Regions from separate parts of the Gardnerella sp. c10Ua_244 genome, predicted to be linked through region 1. Evidence: riboswitches for the same ligand, from Rfam matches in the RefSeq annotation. Region 1 holds a riboswitch; each other region holds the start of a gene.
What was found. A riboswitch is a leader RNA that binds a small molecule or an ion and turns the genes downstream of it on or off. The one in region 1 is predicted to bind thiamine pyrophosphate.
Positions count from the first base shown of each region.

Region 2: another riboswitch for thiamine pyrophosphate. It lies ahead of P0108_RS05775 (ABC transporter permease); the one in region 1 lies ahead of allC (allantoate deiminase).
Region 3: another riboswitch for thiamine pyrophosphate. It lies ahead of thiM (hydroxyethylthiazole kinase); the one in region 1 lies ahead of allC (allantoate deiminase).
Region 4: another riboswitch for thiamine pyrophosphate. It lies ahead of thiC (phosphomethylpyrimidine synthase ThiC); the one in region 1 lies ahead of allC (allantoate deiminase).

Region 1 covers NZ_JARFVS010000002.1:45,745-48,873, forward strand. The annotation lists tRNA gene P0108_RS03380 (tRNA-Gly) at 287-359, shown strand; tRNA gene P0108_RS03385 (tRNA-Cys) at 388-458, shown strand; tRNA gene P0108_RS03390 (tRNA-Val) at 489-560, shown strand; tRNA gene P0108_RS03395 (tRNA-Val) at 600-672, shown strand; TPP riboswitch at 942-1,031, shown strand; gene allC (allantoate deiminase) at 1,177-2,418, shown strand; gene allW (allantoin permease) at 2,747-3,129, shown strand, end outside.
Region 2 covers NZ_JARFVS010000003.1:84,807-87,935, reverse strand. The annotation lists gene P0108_RS05780 (ABC transporter substrate-binding protein) at 1-607, opposite strand, end outside; gene P0108_RS05775 (ABC transporter permease) at 775-1,590, opposite strand; TPP riboswitch at 1,580-1,704, opposite strand; gene eno (phosphopyruvate hydratase) at 1,915-3,129, shown strand, end outside.
Region 3 covers NZ_JARFVS010000002.1:504,600-507,728, forward strand. The annotation lists gene P0108_RS05255 (PD-(D/E)XK nuclease family protein) at 1-10, opposite strand, end outside; gene P0108_RS05260 (hypothetical protein) at 54-851, opposite strand; TPP riboswitch at 1,184-1,293, shown strand; gene thiM (hydroxyethylthiazole kinase) at 1,283-2,860, shown strand; gene thiD (bifunctional hydroxymethylpyrimidine kinase/phosphomethylpyrimidine kinase) at 2,957-3,129, opposite strand, start outside.
Region 4 covers NZ_JARFVS010000002.1:172,708-175,836, forward strand. The annotation lists gene P0108_RS03930 (methionine ABC transporter ATP-binding protein) at 1-641, shown strand, start outside; gene P0108_RS03935 (methionine ABC transporter permease) at 644-1,324, shown strand; TPP riboswitch at 1,389-1,494, shown strand; gene thiC (phosphomethylpyrimidine synthase ThiC) at 1,492-3,129, shown strand, end outside.

The DNA of each region.
Region 1 (3,129 bases):
CTGAGAAAATAACACTCACAGCCCAAACACCGTTAAAAACTCAGTCAACAAACTGAGAAAATAACACTTGCGCTCGCAAATGCTCCAATACCATACGCATAAACAAACCTCCAACCAACACGCGCAAACGAACACACCGAAAGACACGCCTACGAACACGCCAAAAAACACACCAACAGAAACACCAAACGACACGCCAAAATAGGCAAGGGCTTGCATTTGTAAATATTTCGGGTATAGTAGTTACTCGTGCTTCGGCGCTGACATTGTTCAGTAAAGTTGCATTGCGGACATAGCTTAGTTGGTAAAGCGCAACCTTGCCAAGGTTGAGACCGCGGGTTCGAGTCCCGTTGTCCGCTCTAGGTCCGATGAGTTATTCGACCTTACGGTGGGTTAGCCAAGCGGTTAGGCAGCGGCCTGCAAAGCCGTATAGATGAGTTCGACTCTCGTACCCACCTCGATTAAGCTTCAAGCTTAATAAACAACCTGGGCGGTTGGCGCAGTGGTAGCGCACTTCCCTGACACGGAAGGGGTCACAAGTTCGAACCTTGTATCGCCCACTCGAAAGGATTGCCTTTCACGCATAATTAAAAAATTTTGGGTGATTGGCGCAGCGGCTAGCGCACTTCCTTCACACGGAAGGGGTCATAGGTTCGATTCCTATATCACCCACAATATGTTCGCAGTGTAGAAGCACTGCGTTTTTTGTTATCTGGCTATTTTTTATTTCCTAACTTACATATGAAAATTTTTTGCAGCCGAACATACCTGCAACCACAAATGGAAGCAATATCTCATATCAGTCAACAAATCAACCAATCAATCAACCAGCCAAGCAAGCAACCAGCCAACCAGTCAACCAAGCATTTCTTCACAAAAACACACATGATAATGTTCATTTTGAGTTCATTTAATATCGTGCTATACTCATCCGAGTACAGTGAAAATTGCAGGGGTACTGGAAACAGTTGAGAAACACCCTTTGAACCTGTTTTGTTAAGACATGCGTAGGGAGCAATTACAGTAAGTGATTTCTTTCTGTCACGATTTTCGTGATATCTTGCGTTGCCACAAAGTAGTAGCAATTACACGAGTATCAACTAAACAAAAACCAAAAAATATCCGCCTGAATGTCACTTTTGGGAAAACTTGCACAAGTGAGGAGGAATACTGCACATGATTGATAGCAGCATAAGTGCTGAAACTATAGAATCAGCCATAAGCTGGCTTGCAGGATTCACAGAAAAACCAGGAGAACAAGGAGTTACTCGACCTCTTTACACAAAATCTTGGAAACAGGCTCTTTTTGCTCTTCGTCAACGATTTGAAAAACTCGGTATGACTGTGGAATTCGACCAAGTTGGAAACCTAATTGCAACTGTTGAAGGATGCGAAAAACCAGAAAGCATAATAGCTTGCGGATCGCATATTGACACAGTTTCAAGAGGAGGTCGTTTTGACGGCCAACTTGGAATAGTTGCAGCCTATTTAGCAATTAAGAATTTACTTACTAGATATGGAAAGCCAAAGAAAAGTCTTCGCATTATCTGCTTAGCAGAAGAGGAAGGCTCACGTTTCCCATACGTATTCTGGGGTTCAAAGAATTTCTTCGGGCTAGCCAAAAAAGAAGACGTAGAAAATATTTGCGACAGTGAAGGTGTTCCTTTCGAAACAGCAATGCGTGAAGCTGGGTTCAATTATCAAACAACTCAACCTAAGTTCGCAAATCTTGAAGCCTGGATTGAGCTACACATTGAGCAGGGACCAACGCTTTACAGCAATCACGAAGATTTAGGTATTATCACTAGCATTGCCGGTCAGCACCGTTGGGATGTTCATCTTAAAGGCGTACAAAATCACGCTGGCACAACAATGATGTCCTACAGGCACGATGCAGTAGATTGCATGTCTCATATAATCGCCAAGAATCTTGACAAAGCTAAGCAAGCAGGCGACCCACTGGTACTTACTTTCGGTAGAATCAGCGTAGTTCCAAATCAAGTAAATATTGTTCCTGGAGAAGTTACTTTTTCAATGAACTGCCGTCATACAGATAAAGCTTTTCTTGATAAATTCTTGCAGGAACTCGACGAGGACATTCACGAAACTGCCAAGTCTTATGGCATTACAGCGCAGATTGATAAGTGGATGTCTGACGATCCTACACCACTTAGCAACGATATTATTAATCTTTTGAAAGATCAAGCTAATAAGCAAGGTTATGCGTACAGAGTCATGCATTCAGGTGCTGGTCAAGATACGCAAATTTTTGCTCCGTTTGTAAAATCCGGAATGATTTTCGTTCCTTCAAAAGATGGTATTAGTCACGCTCCAGAAGAGTACACAGATCCACAAGACGCTGTTCACGGAGTAAAGCTTTTACGAGATGCTCTGCATAGTTTGGCTTATGAGGACTAACGAAAACCAACTAAAAGATAACGGAAACCAAACGAAAACCAAACGAAAACCAAAAAGAAATAGAAATTTAGGAAGGACGTAAAAGGCATATACGATGCAAACTTCACTGCTTAATTAATCGCAGCGAAGAAAAGTGAATATCGAATGAGAGTACAACGCTTATTCACGAATAAGAGGCTGATACGAAGGGGCGCACCACCACGGGTACGATATCCTTTCGTATCTTTTTTATTTTTGAGCAAAGTTGCGATTATTACTTTCAAAAAACTCAAAACACAAAACACAAAAAAGAATCAAATTTACAAACAAGAAAAGTAAGGAGGTGCGCATGCAAATTAGTAAACTGCTACAAGACGAGCCAGTAGCTAGTAAAAACTTGGAATGTTACCGCGAGCGCGGCTACACTAACGAAGATTTACTGCCAAAGCCGCAAGAAAAACGCACAATGAGCGCTCTTAATTTTTGCACTTTGTGGATGCAGTCTGTACACAATATTCCTAATTATGCTGCAGTTGGCGCGTTCCTTTTGATGGGATACTCTCCAATTTACGTAATGATTGGTATCATGCTTGGCGCAATTCTTACAGCAATTGTCATGGTTGCTAACGGTGTTGTAGGATCCAAATACGGCATACCGTTTTCTATGCATTTGCGCGCAACATACGGAAAAGCAGGCGCTCAACTACCAGGATTCCTTAGGGGAGTAGTTGC
Region 2 (3,129 bases), on a different contig from region 1:
CGAATGAGGAAATTGCGTCAATCTGTCCAGAAGTAAATGCTGCCTGGAAGTTCTTAGGGCTCATCTCAACTTTGTTAACTTTAGAAACGTCTAAACCGCTTTTATCAAATGCGCGGTGAAGCATGTAATCGCCAGTATCACCGTTGTGAATAATAGCAACTTTCTTTCCGTATAAGTCTTTTAGTGTTTTCACGCCGCTTTTTGCGGATGCAACGATTCCTTGAGAATCACCATTGTAATATTCGAGCGCAAAAGCTACCCATGGTTGTCCTTCAGCAATCAAATCAATGAAGCGTCCGGTTCCAGTAGTTGTAGCATCTGCATTTCCGCTCATAACAGCAGTAAGACCATCAACTGGAGTGTAAGGACCAGTGTAAACTACTTTAGATTTACCAAATTCTTCTTGAAGGAATTTCTCATTTTTCAAAGTAGTTAAATAATTTGCTGTAGAAAGATAAGCAACTCTCATAGTTCCAGCATCTTCTTTTGAAGAAGCGTTTGATGATTTTTGTGAGCTTCCGCAAGCTGCAAGAGATACAGTTGCACAAGCAGCGCAGATTAATGCAATAATGCTCTTTTTAGAAAATCGCATTTTTAAATTAGCCATGATATATAGTTCCTTTTGTTTGTTGTTTTGTTTGTTGTTTTGTTTATCTGTTGTTTGTTTGGTTGTTATTATTTGGTTGTTGATTCTAAATATTGACTGATTCTTAAAAAGCAATTTAATGCATTTTAAAAAGTAGTTAACTTTAGAAAAATGTTGATACTACTAGATTATTGGCGTGATTTTCTATCTAATCTGCGTTCGGGTATAAGAAGATACTCTAATATGTTTGCAGTAAGCTCAGATCCAAGACCTGCAATTGCGTACATAATAACGCATGCCATCATTTGATCTGGCCTAAAGAATTCTTGCGCTCTTGAAAGAATGTATCCAATTCCAATAGAAGAATTGACTGTTTCGCAAGTCACTAATGCAACCCATGCTACAGATATTGCAAATCGCAAACCTGTCATAAAACTTGGAAGTGTACCGCGAAGCAAAATAGATATAAAAATAGTAGATTTTTTAACGTGATAAACCTGCGCTAATTCGAGAAGTTTCGGATCAATATTACGCACTCCGTCGCGAATATTAACGTACATAGGTCCAAAAACGCCAACAGCTATAAGCGCTATTTTCATCGTTTCATCTATTCCGAGGAAAATTATTAATATTGGAGCTAAAGCCGGGAATGGAATTGACCTCAACATGTGGCTTGGTTTATCAACTACAATATTGCCAAGCTTACTGCCTCCCGCAAGTACGCCTGCAGGAACAGCAAAAATAATTCCTAACAAAAGTCCTAAAAGAACTCGTAAAATACTTATTCCTAAGGATTTTAATAATATGCCTTCGTTGTTTAAATCAATAAAAGCTTGTATTACTTCATATGGGGATGGCAAAGAACGGTCTTCGGTTGGAGAAAGAGTTGTGAAAAACCACAAAACCAAAATGAGGATAGTTGAAATCCACACTTTACATGAAGATACCGCTTTAAATGCAATCTTCAATATGTTCTTCGCTTTATTAGGCGAACTGTAAGTCATGCGACAATCCCTTCGATAGTTTTAGCTATATCAGGTTCAACGAGTGTATTCTCAGCGCAACACTATATGTATTGTTGTTTGGCACGATGTAGTTGCGCACCCCGTGTCTGAGGTCATTATCACTTAAGGGTATGGACAAGTATATTTTAAATCGATATTTATAAACAATATTGCTTAAAAATATACAATTGGCTCATATGACTCGAGTTGAATCAAAATATTGTGAACGTTCACGGCATAAATACGCTGGTACTCAATATAACGTCCATAAAACGCACTAATCTTAAAAGAGTCATCACAACCCATAGGTATAAAGGAGTAGTTGTGGCAGCTATTGAAAGCGTATATGCACGCGAAATTTTGGATTCTCGTGGAAATCCTACTGTTCAGGTTTATTTGGAGACCGAAGATGGCGCTCAGGGTATTGGTTTAGTGCCTTCTGGTGCTTCTACTGGTGAGGCTGAAGCTTGGGAACGTCGCGATGGCGACAAGTCCCGTTATCAAGGCAAGGGCACGTTGGAAGCTGTTAAGGCTGTCAACGAGGTAATTGCACCTAAGGTTATTGGCATGGATGCCACCGATCAGCGCGCTCTTGATGAGACGATGATTGAGCTTGATGGCACGCCAAACAAGGGCAAGCTTGGTGCTAACGCAATTCTCGGCGTTTCCCTCGCTGCTCTCTACGCTGCTGCTGAATCCGCTCAGCTTCCGTTGTACCGCTACATTGGCGGCACCAATGGTCACATTCTTCCAGTTCCAAACATGAACATCATGAACGGTGGTGCTCACGCTGATTTCGCAACCGATATTCAGGAGTACATGATTTCTCCTTACGGTTTCGCAACCTACAGCGATGCTTTGCGCGCTGGTGTTGAGGTTTATCACACCTTGAAGAATGTTTTGAAGAAGGAAGGCTTGGCTACTGGTCTTGGCGACGAAGGTGGCTTCGCTCCAAAGATGAAGTCCAATGAGGATTCCTTGAAGTACATCATGGATGCAATTGCAGCCGCTGGCTACGAGCCAGGCAAGCAGATTGGTATTTCTCTTGACGTTGCTTCTTCTGAGTTCTACAACAAGGAAACTGGTAAGTATCGTTTCGATGGCGAAGAGCGCGAATCTGCTTACATGCTTGATTACTACGAGAAGCTCATCAACGAGTATCCAATCGTTTCCATTGAAGATCCATTCCAGGAAGAAGGATGGGATGATTGGGCAGAAATCACCAAGCGTCTTGGTGATCGTTTGCAGTTCGTTGGCGATGACTTGCTTGTCACCAATCCAAAGCGTTTGGCTAAGGGTATTGAGCTTGGTGCAGCTAACTCCTTGCTCGTGAAGTTGAACCAGATTGGTTCCGTTACCGAGACTCTCGACGCTATTGAGCTTGCAACCAAGAATGGCTTCACTTCCATGGTTTCTCACCGTTCTGGCGAAACCCCAGATACCACCATTTCTGATCTTGCTGTTGCTAAGAACACCGGCCAAATCAAGACTGGTGCTCCTGCTCGTGGCGAGCGTATTGCTAAGTACAACCGCTTACTT
Region 3 (3,129 bases), 460 kb from region 1:
CCTCACTCATACGTTTAATTCTAGCAATTAGGCAATAGTGGCGCGCAACAATACTATTCTTTTAATATTGCACGAGCGCGAGCATCCTTAAGCGCAAGAAATACACTGCCGACACCAATAAAAATAAGAGTAAACACAATTAACAAATACGCAACTCCAACGCCCAAAGTAGTGGCATTAAAAGTTTGCGGTGCGAAGCCGAACCAGCCAGCAGGAGCGCCATAATTGAGGAAATTATAAGGCGCGCGCATTGCATGAACACCCCAACGAACACCAGCAAACTCGCTAAGCATAGCAGCATAAGCAACATAAGCAAGAGGCGGAACAGTAGAAACATACAAATGTGCGCGAGTAGAGCGGAAACGATAATCAAAAAGCACAAAATCAGCGATTGCAAGAAGCGGCGCAACTGCGTGAACGCAAAGGCTGCTGCATCCGTTATTCATGTAAGCGCCAACGAAACCAAGCTTATTGGTAGGTGCTAAGAAACACAGGTACAAAGTGAATGTGACAGCAATTGAGATAGTCATCATGAATTTGAAAATGTACCAAGCGTTGGATTTTGAGTCGAACCATGCGCAAGATGCTGCGGAATCTTGCTGCGCTGCTGAATCTACAGAATTACGAGCACGCATAAACGCAGCTGTATCAAGCAAAAGCGATCCAGCAAGAGTTACGCAAATCATCAGGTTAGAAAGATTCGTAAAATAAGTGAAGGTCATTAAGCCTTCCCACGAAGCAGCCATACCATAAACAGATGCGATGATTGCAATCGCACGTATTGCTGTGCGCGTCGCGTATTCGCGCGCTGTGAGCGGAGTCTTTTGTTCTAGCATGGAATCGTTTGCCATGTTATCTCGCTTTCGTAACTTCTATAATCTACTATTGTTTACTTATATTTATGTTTACACAGTTGCAAGCGAAAATATGTAGAAGAAGTTGCAAAAATGCGGCGCGATTTTTGTAGATTCCTGCAAGCGCTGCGAAACGTCGGGAATTTTCCAGCAAATGCTCCACGAAACTACCAACCAGAGACACGAACGCAGAACACAAACTGCACCAGCGTCCCAAAACAAACAAAATCAGACACTAGCGCAGAAACCCATCTGCATCAGTGTCCCAAAACAAGCAAAATCAGACACTCACGCAGAAGAAAGTAAGTCACGAACAAAAGATATAGTCGAAGGATGGTTCGGAGTGCGCATTTGCCGCAAAATCGCGGGCGGCGCTGAGATTACATCCGTAAAACCTGATCTAGATAGTGCTAGCGAAGGGAAACATTATGACAACATGCAACACTGAAAAAACAACTAACTGCAACGAAGCAAACGAATACTGCACAAGCTCAACAACGCAAGTCGACACATGCTTCTCTGTACGCGCACGCCGCCGCATGTTTCTTAACGACGTGCGTCAATGTATCGAACGCGTGCGCACACAGCAGCCACTCACCCATTGCATCACGAACGTAATCGTGCAAGACATTACAGCCAACGCACTACTCGCTGCAGGAGCGTCGCCGATTATGGTAACCGACCCAGAAGAAGCGCATGCACTTGCGCAAATTGCCACAGGCGTGCTCATAAACGTTGGCACATTCCATCAGCCAGAAACTTCCGAATACATGCGCGCAGCTGTTGAAGGATGCGAAAAAGCCGATACTCCGTGGGTGCTTGACCCGGTTGGAATCGGCGTTCCAGCACTTGCTCCACGCGCGCGCTTTATACACGAAATTATTAAGCACCACCCTACCGTAATTCGCGCAAACGCTTCCGAAATCATGGCGCTTGCAGGCAAAGAGAGCAACGGCAAAGGTGTGGATTCTCACGATAACGTGAACGATGCTCTTCAAGCCGCGCGCGAATTAGCAAAAAAGTACGGCTCAGTAGTGGCAATTTCTGGCGAAAAAGACGCGATTTACGCTCACGGTTGCTTAGCTCGCGTAACCGGCGGACATAAAACTATGACTAAAGTAGTTGGAACCGGTTGCGCTTTGGGAGCGTTGGTTGCAGCATACGTTGGCGCAAACCCGGAACGTCCGCTCGCAGCAACTGTTGCAGCACACGTGCACGCAGCAGCGGCTGGAACTTGGGCAGCTCGCCAAACCACAGCTCCCGGCACTTTCCGCACATTGTGGATGGATGCGCTTTCAACTCTTAGCGTAAACGACATGTTTAGTTTGACAAATATTGAGTTTACGGTGGAGCCTGTTGATTGGACACTGTATTTGGTAACGGATCCGCGCATGGGAAGTCGCCCGGAAGAAGAAGTTGCAGTAGAGTCAGTTGAAGGCGGAGTTACAGTTGTGCAATTGCGCGATAAGTATTCCGACGACGCTGAAATTTCAGCAAAGGCGAAGAAGTTGCGTCATGCGCTTATTGATTCTGAGCACGGCGATGTGCCTGTATTCATAGACGATCATGTTGATTGCGCAGCTCAGCTTGGTTTCAACTTGCACGTTGGGCAAAAGGATACGCCGTTTGTTGAGGCTCGAAAAGCGATGCCGGCAGAGTGGATGGTTGGGCTTTCTTGCGCTCGACCGGATTTGATGGAGAAAGCTTACCGCGAGTGCAAAGAAAATGACGTTCCGCTGCCGGATGTGATTGGCATTGGTGCAGCTTTTGAAACACATACGAAAGCGCACGACGTGCCGCCGCTGGGAGTTGACGGAGTGAACGAAGTGGCGAAAGTTGCGCACTCTATGGGCGTAAAAACGTTAGCAATTGGCGGAATTCACGAGAACACAGTGTTCCCTATTCGAGGTCTTGAACTTGACGGAGTTTGCACAGTGTCGGCGCTTATGTGCGCTGAGGATGCTGGGAAAGTTGCGCGTGAGCTTAAAAGCGTGATTACTGAGTAAAGCGAACACGCAAGCATGTCGTCAGCGCACACAAAATGCAATCTGCGCCAGTAACAAAAAAACGCAAATATACGTTACTAACGCAGCGCGCCAATATCACGCAGTTTGCTGCAAGATTCGCACGGAGTGGTTTACAGGTCCATGACCGCGCTCGCCGCCGCGCCCAACATGTAATTCACTTCCAGAAGCAATCGCTTCTCGAAGCCACGCCGTTGACCATTCAAGTGCGCAAAGTACAGTATCGTGATCGCTCAAATTCTTTTCCTCGC
Region 4 (3,129 bases), 130 kb from region 1:
GCGAAGTAAAAGATAAAGAACTTGCAAAAGTACGCACTAATATTGGCATGATTTTCCAGAATTTTAGCCTTTTCCAGCAGCGTACAGTATTGCGAAACGTCACTTTCCCATTAGAGCTGAATCACACTGCAAAAAAGGAACGAGAAGAACGCGCAAACTACTTACTTGACTTAGTTGGTTTACAAGATTTTGCAAACCGCTACCCTAGCCAGCTTTCAGGCGGACAGCAGCAGCGCGTAGCAATTGCACGAGCATTGGCGAATAATCCGTCGATTATGCTTTGCGACGAAGCAACAAGCGCACTTGACTCCACAACTACTGCGCAAATCCTTGATTTATTGAGCCGAATTAACCGCGAACTCAACGTAACGCTTGTTATTATTACGCATTCGCTGGCTGTAGCACGAAATATTTGCGACCGAGTTGCAATGATTGATGGCGGACGCATTGTGGAATTAGGTGACACTGATACGCTTTTTGCAAATCCACAAAGCGATATTTTGCGAACTCTTATTGCAGATGAAAAACAGGAAAATCATCGCGCTAAAATTACAAGCACGATTGCAAGCGAGCTTAACAATAAGCCAGAAAACGCACAAACAGACGAACAAACAAACGCGCTTACCAACGAGGTGAAATAACAATGTTAGAAGCTGCTACACAATTTTTTAACGACTACGGCAACTTACTTATTGAAGGCGTGCAAGACACACTCGTAATGACATCAGTTGCAACACTTTTTGCATACCTTATTGGACTTCCAGTTGGCGTACTTCTCATTACATCAAACAAAAAAGGCATTTGCCCCAACGCGCCAATTAACGCAGTTCTAGGCTGGATTGTTAACATCGTGCGTTCTGTGCCGTTTATTATTTTATTAGTTGCAATAATTCCTTTCACTCGTCTCATAGTTGGCACTTCTTTGGGAGTTCCTGGGGCTATTGTGCCTCTGGTGATTACGGCTGCACCATTCGTTGCTAGAGTAGTTGAACAATCTTTAGCCGAAGTTGACGGAAGCTTAATTGAAGCAGCACAAAGCTTTGGAGCAAGCAAATTGCAAATTGTTTGCAAAGTGTTGCTGTGGGAAGCTTTACCTTCGCTAATTCGCGGAGCTGCGCTTACATTTATTACGCTTTTTGGATTCTCCGCAATGGCTGGAACAGTTGGCGCAGGCGGACTCGGAGATATTGCAATACGATACGGATACCAGCGTTATCAATACGATGTGATGACAGTTGCTGTTATCCTTTGTATTATTCTCGTGCAGATTGTGCAAAGCTTGGGAGATTTTATTTCACGCGCAATCAATCATCACGAACGCTAAAGAAATTCGCAACATACCCACCACCAATTAAATGCACATAATCGTGTAAACTTGCTGGTAATTCGACATTTTGCAGGGGTGCTTTCGAAAGAAGGCTGAGATGGTATTAGTTTGCCTAACCCTTCGAACCTGTTAGTTAATACAACGTAGGGAGCAACGATTTTAGTATGACATCGAATTATCCGTACGCATCAATGCGTAATCAATTTAATCTAAGCGCCTGCTTTATTGCAGACCCACAAGCTTGTAATAATCGTCCGCTTACCGATATTGTCGATGATGCTTTGCACGCTGGAGCGACTTTTATTCGTCTTCATTGCAACAATGAAAACGCTAAAGAAATCACTACTATTGCACGCGATATTGCACAAATCATCGAAGACAATAACAAATGCGATTCTGTAACTTTTGTTATCGACGAGCGTGTTGATGTCGTTTGGCAAGCTCGCAATCAAAGCATCAAAGTTGACGGAGTGCATTTAGCACAAAGCGACATGGAGCCTAGAGAGGCTCGCGCTCTTCTTGGCGAAGATGCTGTAATCGGCTTATCTGTTGAAACCGAAAGCTTAGTTAAAGTAATAAACGAACTTCCAGATGGATGCATTGATTACATTTGCGTAACAGCAATGCGCAATCCTGAAGAAGGATGCGAAAGCACTACTGCCGCTTACGAATTGGAAGCAAATCACACAACGCTGGACGAAGCGAAAATTAATACGATTTGTTCCGCAAGTGATTTTCCAGTTCTAGTTGGCGGAAGAACTGCACTCGACGATATCGATACAATCGCTCACACCAAGGCTGCAGGATGGTTCGTTTCTGAAGCATTGTATTCTTCAGAAACACCAGAATCAACTATGCGTGAATTTGTTGAACATTGGAAAGCTGTGCGAGGTGAAGAAAAGCACGGCTACGCTAAGCGAGTGATAGTTGCAGAAAATTCTGAATCAAAATCTTCAGAAACTCAAGAAAAGAAGCCAACTTTTATTAATGCGAAAGAAGCAAAGGATGCTGCGAAATTAGCTAAACAACAGCGAGTTGACATTGCAGCTCGCGGATGCACTCAGCGCGATAAAGCTCATATTCGCAAAACAACTCCAATTCATTTTGAGTATGAATATGGTTCTTATGATTTGGAAGTTCCTTATACGGAAATTAAGCTTTCGGATACTCCTGGCGTAGGTCCTAACCCGCCTTTTAAGGATTACAATACAGAAGGTCCAAAGTGCGATCCGAAGGAAGGTTTGGCTCCGCTTCGCCTTGACTGGATTCGCGACCGCGGTGACGTTGTGGAATATGAGGGTCGCAGGCGCAATCTTCAAGACGACGGCAAGCGCGCAATTAAGCGAGGCAAAGCTTCTAAAGAATGGCGTGGACGCACGCATAAGCCAATGAAGGGCGCGGATCATCCGATTACACAAATGTGGTACGCTCGCCACGGAATCACTACTCCAGAAATGCAATATGTTGCAACGCGCGAAAATTGCGATGTAGAGCTGGTTCGCGAAGAAGTTGCAGCCGGACGTGCTGTAATTCCTTGCAATATTAACCATCCTGAAGCTGAACCTATGATTATTGGCTCGCGCTTCTTGACTAAGCTCAACGCAAACATGGGTAATTCTGCTGTTACGTCATCTATCGACGAAGAAGTAGAAAAGCTTACGTGGGCCACGAAGTGGGGTGCGGATACCGTTATGGATCTTTCCACCGGTAACGATATTCACACAACGCGCGAATGGATTTTGCGCAACTCCCCTGTGCCAATTGGAACAGTGCCAATGTATCAGGCTTTGGAAAAGGTTGAG